2 regions of the Pantoea alfalfae genome follow, and region 1 is predicted to be linked to the other one. Evidence: predicted binding sites of a transcription regulator. Region 1 holds the regulator's gene; the other holds the start of a gene.

Region 1 (5,324 bases):
TACCCACCGGATTATCGGGATGCTGATGGGCAATTTTCTCCAGTGCGCCGAGCTGTTTATCCATCGCAAAGCGGTCGGGTAACTGGTGATAAAGAATGTTATCTGCCAGCACCCGCAGCCGGGCCGAGATGGTTTTGGCATTCCAGCGGATCACCGCTTCAGCATGGCTTTGCTCCACCAGCTTCTGGACTTCTTCCGGCCGATGCAGGCTGACCGAGATATGCTCCTGCAGATCGAGGGCCACCTGGAAAGCGCGCGTCAGCCTTTTATGGCTGTGATCGCGGCTTGCCGACAGCATATGCATCTGCTGATAACAGGTGTTAATCAGATCGACCACTTTCTGCTGACGGGCCAGCAGTGGCGGCAGCGCCTTTTCCGGATCGGTCAGCTGCGTCAGCAGGGTGTATTTGGCGTCGCAGTAGTTAGCCAGCTCGCGGTAGATCAGGCTCAGGCTTTCGCGCATTGGCTGCTCTTTCCACAGCCAGAACCAGAACCAGTTAAACAGCCCGTACCACAGCGTGCCGCCGATATAGAGCAGCGGGGGGACATAGATGGGCATGCGGCCAATCAGGCTGAGGGTAAAGATGGCGGCAATCAGGGTGCCGGGCAGCAGACGGCCATGCAGCGGGCTGATCTCACCCGTGACGCCGAGCAGCAAAGGCATAGCGAAGAGGATCAGCGGCAGTGGAATCGCATGCAGGGTGAGCCACTGGATCAGAAAGCTGCCGAGGGCAAACAGGCTACCGCCCACAATCAGACGTTTGAAAAAGCGTTTATGCGGCGTATCGAGACCGGCGATATTGCAGCAGGCGGGCACTAATGAGAACAGCAGACCTTTTTGCAGGTCGCCAGCCAGCCAGCCCAGCGCCACCGGCAGACAGAGCACCAGCGTTTGCCGCAAGGCATAATTGACTTCAGGATGGTAAATGATTCGACGCCACATCGGCCCAACACAAACAATAACGGCGTGATGTTGCCATCACGCCGTGGATGACAGGAATTAGCGGGTGCCGTAAACGACGATGGTTTTGCCGTGTGCGGAGATCAGGTTCTGATCTTCCAGCATCTTCAAAATACGGCCCACGGTTTCACGTGAACAACCCACAATCTGACCAATTTCCTGACGAGTGATTTTAATTTGCATGCCGTCGGGATGCGTCATGGCATCTGGCTGCTTCGCCAGGTTAAGCAGAGTCTGTGCAATGCGGCCGGTAACGTCGAGGAAAGCGAGGTTACCCACTTTTTCAGACGTCACCTGCAGGCGACGCGCCATCTGCGATGAGAGTCGCATCAGGATATCGGGGTTAACCTGGATCAACTGACGGAATTTCTTGTAAGAAATCTCCGCCACTTCGCACGCGCTTTTCGCACGTACCCAGGCGCTGCGTTCCTGACCTTCTTCGAACAGGCCAAGCTCACCAATAAAATCGCCCTGATTCAGGTAGGAAAGAATCATCTCTTTGCCTTCTTCATCTTTAATCAGAACCGCGACGGAACCTTTCACGATGTAGTAAAGCGTTTCTGCTTTTTCACCTTGGTGAATCAGCGTACTTTTGGATGGATACTTGTGAATATGGCAATGGGACAGGAACCATTCGAGTGTAGGGTCTGTTTGCGGTTTGCCGAGAACCATTCGCTATTATCCTCTGTTGTAATCGTGCCCAAAATACAGGGGGCAGTTTTCCCTGTCAGGCGGTGAAAGCTTCAAGCGTTTCCTTTTCAGGAAATTATTCGGGCCGCATCAGGCGCAGTGCGCATCATTCTTCCCGGCTTCGCCATCGGGTGACGAAAAATATTTTCAGCACTGTTTGTAGCACAGCTTTTGCCGACTGTCTTCTGTTGTCTCGCTTCAGCTACAGGCGGATTTCTCTGGATTGCTGTTTACCAGGCGAAAGCGTACTCTGGCGACAAAACAGCGTATTCCGGAGCAAAAATCATGCAGGCAAGAGTGAAATGGGTAGAAGGGCTGACATTCCTTGGAGAATCCTCATCCGGCCATCAGATACTGATGGATGGCAATTCAGGTGATAAAGCGCCCAGCCCAATGGAAATGGTGCTGATGGCGGCAGGTGGATGCAGCGCGATTGACGTGGTATCAATTCTGCAAAAAGGCCGCAACGATGTGGCTGATTGTGAAGTAAAACTGACCTCAGAACGTCGTGAAGAGGCGCCGCGAATCTTTACGCACATCAACCTGCATTTTATCGTGAGTGGCAAAGCGCTCCAGGATAAAGTGGTCTCACGCGCGGTCGATCTTTCGGCTGAAAAATATTGCTCGGTGGCCATCATGCTGGGTAAAGGCGTCAACATTACGCATAGCTATGAAGTGATCGAACTTTAGTAGCCGCAGGGGTTATTGCAGACCTGCTAACTTCACTTCCAGTATCTGATGCAGGTTGCTTTAAGACTGTGCCTGGTCCGGAAATCCGCTTTGAGATTGTGCCTGCGTTGTGAACAGGGTCAGAGCGGTTTGTGTCGGTCCGCTGTCAGATTGTGCCTGCATAGGGAATCCGCGTTGATACTGTGCCTGCGCTGGGAACCGGGTCAGATCGGAAAGTCGCTTAAGCCAATCCCTGGCCGCTCGTCCCGCGCCGTCCCTGGCGCGGGACGCTTTCCTTTTCTGACCCGGTTCCCTGCGTGTTAAGCATTTTCGCTGCTGTCAGATTGATCCTGCATTGGCATTAGTCTGGAAAGGCCCTTTTGACCTCTTACTCTATCCGCTTACCTTCCATCAGCCGCTTCACCAGCGGACCCATGATCAACTCCATCGCCAGACCCATTTTGCCGCCGGGCACCACCAGCGTATTGATGTGCGAGATAAACGAGCCCTGCAGCATTGCCAGCAGGTAGGGGAAGTCGATATCTTCCAGCGCCTGAAAGTGGATCACCACAAAACTCTCATCCAGTGACGGAATGGCGCGGGCTGCGAACGGGTTGGAGGTATCGATGGTTGGAACGCGCTGAAAGTTGATATGGGTGCGTGAAAACTGCGGTGTGATGTAGTTGATGTAATCTTCCATTGAGCGCACCACGGAATCCATTACGGCTTCACGTGAATGACCGCGCTCGCCAGTGTCGCGTACCAGCTTCTGAATCCACTCCAGGTTAACAATCGGTACCACGCCCACCAGCAGATCGACCTGTTCCGCCACGTTGTGCTGCGCTGTCACCACACCGCCATGCAATCCTTCATAAAAAAGAATATCGGTGTTCTGCGGTAGCGGCTGCCAGGGTGTAAAAGTGCCGGGCACCTGATTCCACGGCACCGCCTCATCGTAAGTGTGCAGATATTTACGCGACTGCCCCTCCCCGCTGAGACCATACTCTTTAAAGCTCTGCTCCAGCAGGCCAAAGTCATTGGCTTCCGGGCCGAAGTAGCTGACATGACGTCCCAGATCGCGTGCCTTACGAATCGCCATATCCATTTCAGGGCGGGTAAAGCGGTGAAAACTGTCACCTTCCAGCTCCGCCGCATGCAGGTCAAGCTGCTGAAAAATTTTGCGGAACGCCAGGCTGGTGGTGGTGGTTCCTGCGCCGCTGGAACCGGTCACCGCGATAATGGGATGACGTGCAGACATAGAAAAGCTCCCTGTGAGGTCGGACGATGAGCATTGTTATCATGAAAGGGTGCCGGGTGCATCAGCCACGAAATTCTTTACGCGGCATGATATTGACCGATTCATGCAGTTCCGACCACACCAGCACCACTTCACCGGTTTCCAGCTGGCGTCGCACATCAGCCACCTTGTCCAGCAGGCTACGTTCATGCTCGCCATAGTCAGTGCCTTCACGCAGCACAAAGGTTTCAATCAGATTTTCAAGGGTCTCAGGAGAGACCTGTTGCCAGGGAATAATCACGAGATCAGGTATCCAGAAAAGGGGCGATCCACTGCGGGATGCGCTGTTCCAGCCACATTTCGGGCTGGCGTAACGTCCCGCCGACGAAACCGACGTGGCCGCCGTGTGGTGTCAGTTGATAAGTAATAGTGGCAGATAATTGGCTGCTGTGCGGAATCACCTCATCACTCATAAAGGGATCGTCTTTGGCGTGAATGATTAGCAGCGGTTTCTCTGCGCGTTTGAGCCAGGGCATGGCGCTGGCCCGATGATAGTAATCGGCCGCATCGACAAAACCGTGGGCGCGGGCGGTAATCGCATCATCAAAATCGCGCAGTCGCCGCAGCGCTTTTAACTGCGCCAGATTGACCGGCAGCGTATCCGGCCAGGCGTGCAGTTTGCGGCGGGCATTTTTCTTCAGCTGCGCCAGCAAATAGTATTGATAGAAGCGTGAAAAGCCATGTTCCAGTTTTACGCTACATGGCTCCAGCAGCAGTGGGGCGGAGACAATGACGCCTGCCTCCACTTCGGCAGCTGCGCCCTGCTGGCCCAGCAGGCAGCCCAGCATATTGCCGCCTAGCGAAAAACCGACGGCCACGGTCGGCACCTGGCCCCAGCGGGTACGCAGCCAGTGCAGAAAAAAGCGGGCATCTTCCGTTTCGCCGGAATGATAGATGCGATTGAGCCGGTTGGGTTTGCCGCTGCAGCCGCGAAAATGCATCACTACCGCCAGCCAGCCGCGCGCGCGGCAGATCGCCATCAGGCCATGAATATAGGGGCTGTGAAAGCTGCCCTCCAGCCCATGAAACAGCACGACGCGCGGCTTATTCTGCGCCTGTTGGGGATCTTCGCTCCAGGCGAGATCGACAAAATCGCCATCCGGCAGATCGAGTCGCTGCCAGTAAGGCGCGAACGTGACACGGCGACGCAGCAGGCGCGGCAGCATTGTCTGCAGGTGGGCGTTACGCAGGCTGTCAGGCGGCGTGAACTGCTCGTTTTCCGGTCCGGTAAATTTCATGTGGTAAAAGCTTGTCTGTTCCATATCTCACTGTTAGCTTCGATAAGTTTTTTCTTGCAGGGGTAAGGAGTACCCGATTGCCATGGAACTCAGTCTTTTTTTATCAGTGTTGGGCTTTCTTTGGGTCGCGGCGATTACGCCCGGGCCTAATAATATGTTACTCACCGCCTCAGGCGCTAATTTTGGCTTTATGCGCACCATTCCGCTGATGATCGGCATCATGATTGGTATGCAGGTGATGCTGCTGATGGTGGCCTTTGGCGTAGGCGGTCTGATCCTGCTTTATCCTTCGTTGCACCTGGTGCTGAAAATCGCCGGTAGCCTCTATCTGCTCTGGCTGGCATGGAAAATCGCTACCGCCAGTTATGAAAAGCTGGAAACTGACCAGGCGCCGGATGCGCCGATGCCGTTCTGGCAGGGTGGGTTGCTGCAGCTGATCAATCCAAAGGCCTGGCTGATGGCACTGGGC
Region 2 (5,324 bases), 1.9 Mb from region 1:
GACCTCGCGAGCCTTACGCCGCATGGAGGTGGCGAATGAGCCGAAAAAACGTGCAGATGCGCGGATTAAAGGTGTGTGTGATCGGCTGTTCTGACCGTGATAACCACCATCTGGCGCAGCAGTTTAGCCGCATAGGGATAGAAGGCCTGTTCTGTGCAGTGTTTCCGGATGAGAACCAGCTGGCTGACCAGCAGCTGCTGGTGTTCGATGGCGATAACTCTACCCTGTTTCACCCCACAAACCCGCTCCCCTGGCCCGCGCTGCCAAAGATTGCGCTGACTGCCATTGAAACGCCATCACGACTACAGTGGATTGCCGAACAGAAGATCGACAGCTACATGCGCAAACCCGTGCGCTTTGACGGTGTGATGACTGCGTTTACCCTGGCGCTTACTCATGCTGCACAGATCCACCAGCTCGAAGCGCAGCTCCGGCGGCAGGAGGAGCGTCTTAGGGCGCGCAGATTTCTGTTTTCCGCGCAACTGCGGGTAATGTCTGCGCTACGGCTTGAGGAGGACGATGCTTACAGCCTGCTGCGCCGCGCTTCAATGGCGCAACACATGACCATTGAAAATCTCAGTTGTGCGTTGCTGAACGATACGGAGTCCTGGATCAACCGGCTGAGGTCAATGCTGACGGAGTAATGGGCATTGTTTAACCGGAGGCTGTACTGTTTTTCATACGCATCTTTGAGTGCGTTGTTGCGAGAGATATTGGGACGCTGTGAAATAAAAAATCCACGCAATTGCGTGGATATTTTTATAGGGTTTTTGCGTTGTTATGAGATTCAGCGAAACCTCATGAGGCAATCAGCAAATCAGACGTTAAACAGGAAGTTCATCACATCGCCATCTTTCACGATGTACTCTTTACCTTCTGAACGCATCTTGCCGGCTTCTTTCGCGCCTTGCTCGCCTTTGTAGGCGATAAAGTCTTCAAACGCGATGGTCTGGGCGCGGATAAAGCCTTTCTCGAAATCGGTGTGGATTTTACCGGCTGCCTGTGGGGCAGTGGCGCCAACCGGGATGGTCCAGGCACGCACTTCTTTCACGCCAGCGGTGAAGTAGGTCTGCAGGTTCAGCAGCGAGTAACCGGCGCGGATAACGCGGTTCAGGCCAGGCTCTTCCAGTCCCAGCTCCGCCATGAACTCTTCACGATCTTCATCTTCCAGCTCGGCAATGTCCGACTCAACGGCGGCGCACACCGGCACGACGACTGAACCTTCTGCTTCAGCAATCGCACGCACCTGATCCAGGTACGGGTTGTTCTCGAAACCATCTTCATTGACGTTAGCAATGTACATCGTTGGTTTCAGGGTCAGGAAGCTCAGATAGCGGATGGCCGCTTTGTCGTCGGCATCCAGATCCAGTGAACGCAGCATGCCCGCTTCAGAAAGATGCGGCAGGCACTTCTCCAGCGCAGCCAGCTCGGCTTTGGCATCTTTATCGCCGCCTTTGGCTTTCTTCTGCACACGCTGAATCGCACGTTCACAGGTTTCAAGATCGGACAGTGCTAGTTCGGTGTTGATGACGTCAATATCTTCCGCCGGGTTCACTTTACCCGCCACGTGGATGATGTTGTCGTTTTCAAAGCAGCGCACCACGTGGCCGATCGCTTCGGTTTCGCGGATGTTGGTCAGGAACTGGTTACCCAGGCCTTCACCTTTGGACGCCCCTTTTACCAGGCCCGCGATATCGACGAATTCCATGGTAGTCGGTACCACGCGCTGTGGTTTAACAATCTCAGAAAGCTGGTCGAGACGCAGGTCAGGCATGGGTACCACGCCGGTGTTTGGCTCAATGGTACAGAACGGGAAGTTAGCCGCTTCGATGCCCGCTTTAGTCAGCGCGTTAAACAGAGTGGATTTACCGACGTTCGGCAGGCCCACGATACCGCATTTGAATCCCATGGTTTGATACCCTTTATAACTGGATGGACAGCGCGCCAGAGGGCGGACTGTCGGAGACGAATGGAAAAATTTCGCGCATTATACACGGAATCACGACGATTCGGGCGTTTAAGCAGGCCTGAAGGCGTGCAGCCGGTTCATTGCCTTGATGCGATCCTCTTTCAGCCACAGTTCGGTGCAGCGCGCCGCCTCATCAATGGCATCATCAATCAGCTTCTGCTCGCTGGCGGGCGGCTTGCCCAGCACAAATCCGGTCACCTTGTTGCGATCGCCGGGATGCCCGATACCGATGCGCAGCCGATGGAAATTATTGTTGTTGCCCAGCTTGCTGATGATGTCTTTCAGGCCGTTATGGCCGCCATGGCCGCCGCCCTGCTTGAACTTCGCCACACCGGGCGGCAAATCGAGTTCATCGTGCGCCACCAGAATCTCTTCTGGCGTGATGCGATAAAAGGTCGCCATTGCCGCCACCGCTTTACCGCTCAGGTTCATAAAGGTGGTCGGCACCAGCAGGCGTACATCCTCGCCGGCTATCGCCAGGCGTGCAGTGTAGCCATAGAATTTGCTTTCCTCTTTCAGTGACTGATTGTGGCGTTCAGCCAGTAGATCCAGATACCAGGCACCCGCATTGTGGCGTGTGGCGGCATATTCAGCGCCCGGATTGGCCAGTCCCACAATCAGTTTAATGCTGCTCACAATGATTATCCTGCTGTTATCGCGAAAGGGCGTTAGTTTACTTCGCCACAGGCGAGATGACAAAGCACAAGCATTGAAATGGTTCAGAACGGTGATTAATCATTTTCTATCTAAATCAACAGGCTGCATTCAGGGCCAGGTCATTCTTTATAGCTGATGTGTGATCCAGTCCGCAACGTGGACCCCAGCCATTGCCTAAACTTATGGCACTTAACATTGTGTGCGGTTATTAACTCATATGGATGGAGGTGCAGCATGAAACATCAACACTGCCGCGTAGCGGGTAACAGCTTGATGGTACTGGGATTAGTCACAATGGTGCTGGGTGTTGGGTTTTCAATCATGAACCAGCTGCCGTCACTCGATTTGCCGCAGTTTCTGGCGCAGGGCGCGATTCTGAGCATCTTTATTGGCGCACTGATGTGGCTGGTGGGCGCGCGTATCAGTGGCCGTGAAAAAATTGAAGATCGCTATTACTGGCTGCGTCACTATGACAAGCGCTGCCGCCGGTCACACAATTCCCACCACTAACTGATGGCTGCCGGGACCGGATGCTGCGCTGTGCAGTTCCGGCCACTGGCTTTGGCGTGATAGAGCGCCGCATCAGCAAGCGCCAGTAAACTCTCAAAATCCTGCTGGCCGTGCGTGACCGTGGCAAAGCCAATGCTGACCGACCAGGCAATTTCATTGGGTTGCGATGCACAGACTGCCAGCCGGATCGCCTCACACCACGCCTCTGCATCCCGTGCTTCAGCCGGAATGATGGCCGCAAACTCTTCGCCGCCCAGTCGTGCAAAACGCCCCTCAGCCGGTATCAATCCTCTGACAATTTCGCAAAAGTGAATCAAAATCTGGTCGCCCTGATGATGGCCATACCGATCGTTGATGCTTTTAAAATGATCGAGGTCGAACAGTATCGCGCTGAACGGCCGGTTCTGACGGCGGCAGCGCGCCACTATTTTCTCCGCTTCAGCAAATAGGGCGCGGCGATTCCAGACGCTGGTCAGCGGATCGTGCAGGGAAGTGTGTTTTAACGCGATCTGCATCCGCTCATTTACCATGGCCAGAATGGTAAACGTCAGGCCGATGACAAACAGAATGGATTCCAGAATCACGTAAACCGAGAAGTCCGATCCGCCAATCGCGCCAGGTTGCGTGCTGGCAATGGCGCTATCCAGAAACAGGCGCACCAGATGAAACAGCAGGTGGATCCACAACAGCAGCTGGGCAGGCCAGAAAGTGGCTTTCAGCGTGTCACGCGCCTGCCAGACCAGCTGGATCAGTGCGGCGGTATAGGCGACGCAGGCGATGCACAATACCAGTACCCGTTTGGGTAAGCTGTAATAAAACGCCGGAAAGCAGCAGAGGAGTGCCCAGAGCAGGGCACCCAGTAACCAGTGTGTGCCGATGGGTTTACCGCAGAAACGCCGGAACGCATTTAATAATCCGCCATAAGCGAGCATCACTAACACATTGCCCACCGCAACCGGCAGGAAATGCAGGCCGCTGCTGCGCAGGCTGCTTAAGAATACGGCAATCAGGGTGAAAACCAGTGACAGACAGGTGAAGCCAAGAACGCGGTCATAGTGCGACCCCACCCAGGCAAACACCATAATGATGCTCAGAAACCCCAGCACGTAGAGCTCGCAGACAAATAATGTGTAGATATCGAGGCTCATGATGGCTGAATTCAGATGAGAAATGCGCAGCAAATTACCACTTAATACTGGAGGGCAGAAGCGGGGGAACACCGCGTTTTAGTAAAAAAGTGGGTGGCGTTGAAAACAGGAGATTAAAAGGAAATTTATCGGGGAAAAGGCAGAAAAAGAAGCGGGTTAATCCGGAAGGCAGAGATAAAAAAACCGGGCACAGGGCCCGGTTCCGCGAAGATTAATGCTCGAACATCGCCGAGATAGATTCTTCGTTACTGATGCGGCGAATCGCTTCGGCCAGCATGCCAGATAAGGTCAGCGTGCGCACATTCGGCAGTGATTTAATCTCGTCTGAAAGCGGGATGGTATCGCAGACGATGACCTGGTCGAGTACAGATTTACGCAGGTTTTCAACCGCATTGCCGGAGAAGATCGGATGCGTCGCGTAAGCAAACACGCGCTTGGCACCACGCTCTTTCAGCGCTTCAGCCGCTTTGCACAGCGTGCCGCCGGTGTCGATCATATCGTCGACCAGCACGCAGTCGCGGCCAGCAACGTCACCAATGATGTGCATTACCTGAGAAACGTTCGCGCGAGGGCGGCGTTTATCGATGATAGCCATATCGGTGTCGTTCAGCAGTTTAGCGATAGCACGGGCACGTACTACGCCACCAATATCGGGAGAAACCACAATCGGGTTTTCCAGACCGATCTGCATCATATCTTCCAGCAGGATCGGGCTGCCAAATACGTTATCAACCGGGACGTCGAAGAAGCCCTGGATCTGCTCGGCGTGCAGATCAACCGTAAGAACACGGTCAACACCGACGCTGGAAAGGAAGTCTGCCACTACTTTAGCGGTAATAGGTACACGCGCGGAACGCACGCGGCGGTCCTGACGGGCATAACCAAAGTAGGGGATGACTGCGGTAATACGACCAGCAGAAGCACGACGCAGCGCGTCGACCATCACAACCAGTTCCATCAGATTATCGTTGGTGGGAGCACAGGTGGACTGGATGATGAAAATATCACCACCGCGTACATTTTCATTAATCTGTACGCTC

What was found. The regulator CRP, encoded in region 1, controls carbon source genes, mostly activating them, when cyclic AMP is high. The targets are predictions, from matches to a motif close to ATGTGANNNNNNTCACAT.
Region 2: pth (aminoacyl-tRNA hydrolase) is a predicted target of CRP. The motif match lies at 2,764-2,781, and genes of this name have one in related genera.

Annotation. Positions count from the first base shown of each region.
Region 1 covers NZ_CP082292.1:430,123-435,446, forward strand. Annotated here, with positions in the region: gene K6R05_RS01985 (YccS/YhfK family putative transporter) at 1-943, opposite strand, end outside; gene crp (cAMP-activated global transcriptional regulator CRP) at 1,001-1,633, opposite strand; gene K6R05_RS01995 (OsmC family protein) at 1,937-2,341, shown strand; gene K6R05_RS02000 (phosphoribulokinase) at 2,709-3,578, opposite strand; gene K6R05_RS02005 (YheU family protein) at 3,640-3,858, opposite strand; gene K6R05_RS02010 (hydrolase) at 3,863-4,879, opposite strand; gene K6R05_RS02015 (LysE family translocator) at 4,938-5,324, shown strand, end outside.
Region 2 covers NZ_CP082292.1:2,350,449-2,355,772, reverse strand. Annotated here, with positions in the region: gene K6R05_RS10980 (transporter substrate-binding domain-containing protein) at 1-39, shown strand, start outside; gene K6R05_RS10975 (ANTAR domain-containing response regulator) at 36-644, shown strand; gene ychF (redox-regulated ATPase YchF) at 818-1,909, opposite strand; gene pth (aminoacyl-tRNA hydrolase) at 2,018-2,605, opposite strand; gene ychH (stress-induced protein YchH) at 2,861-3,136, shown strand; gene K6R05_RS10955 (GGDEF domain-containing protein) at 3,133-4,284, opposite strand; gene prs (ribose-phosphate diphosphokinase) at 4,496-5,324, opposite strand, start outside.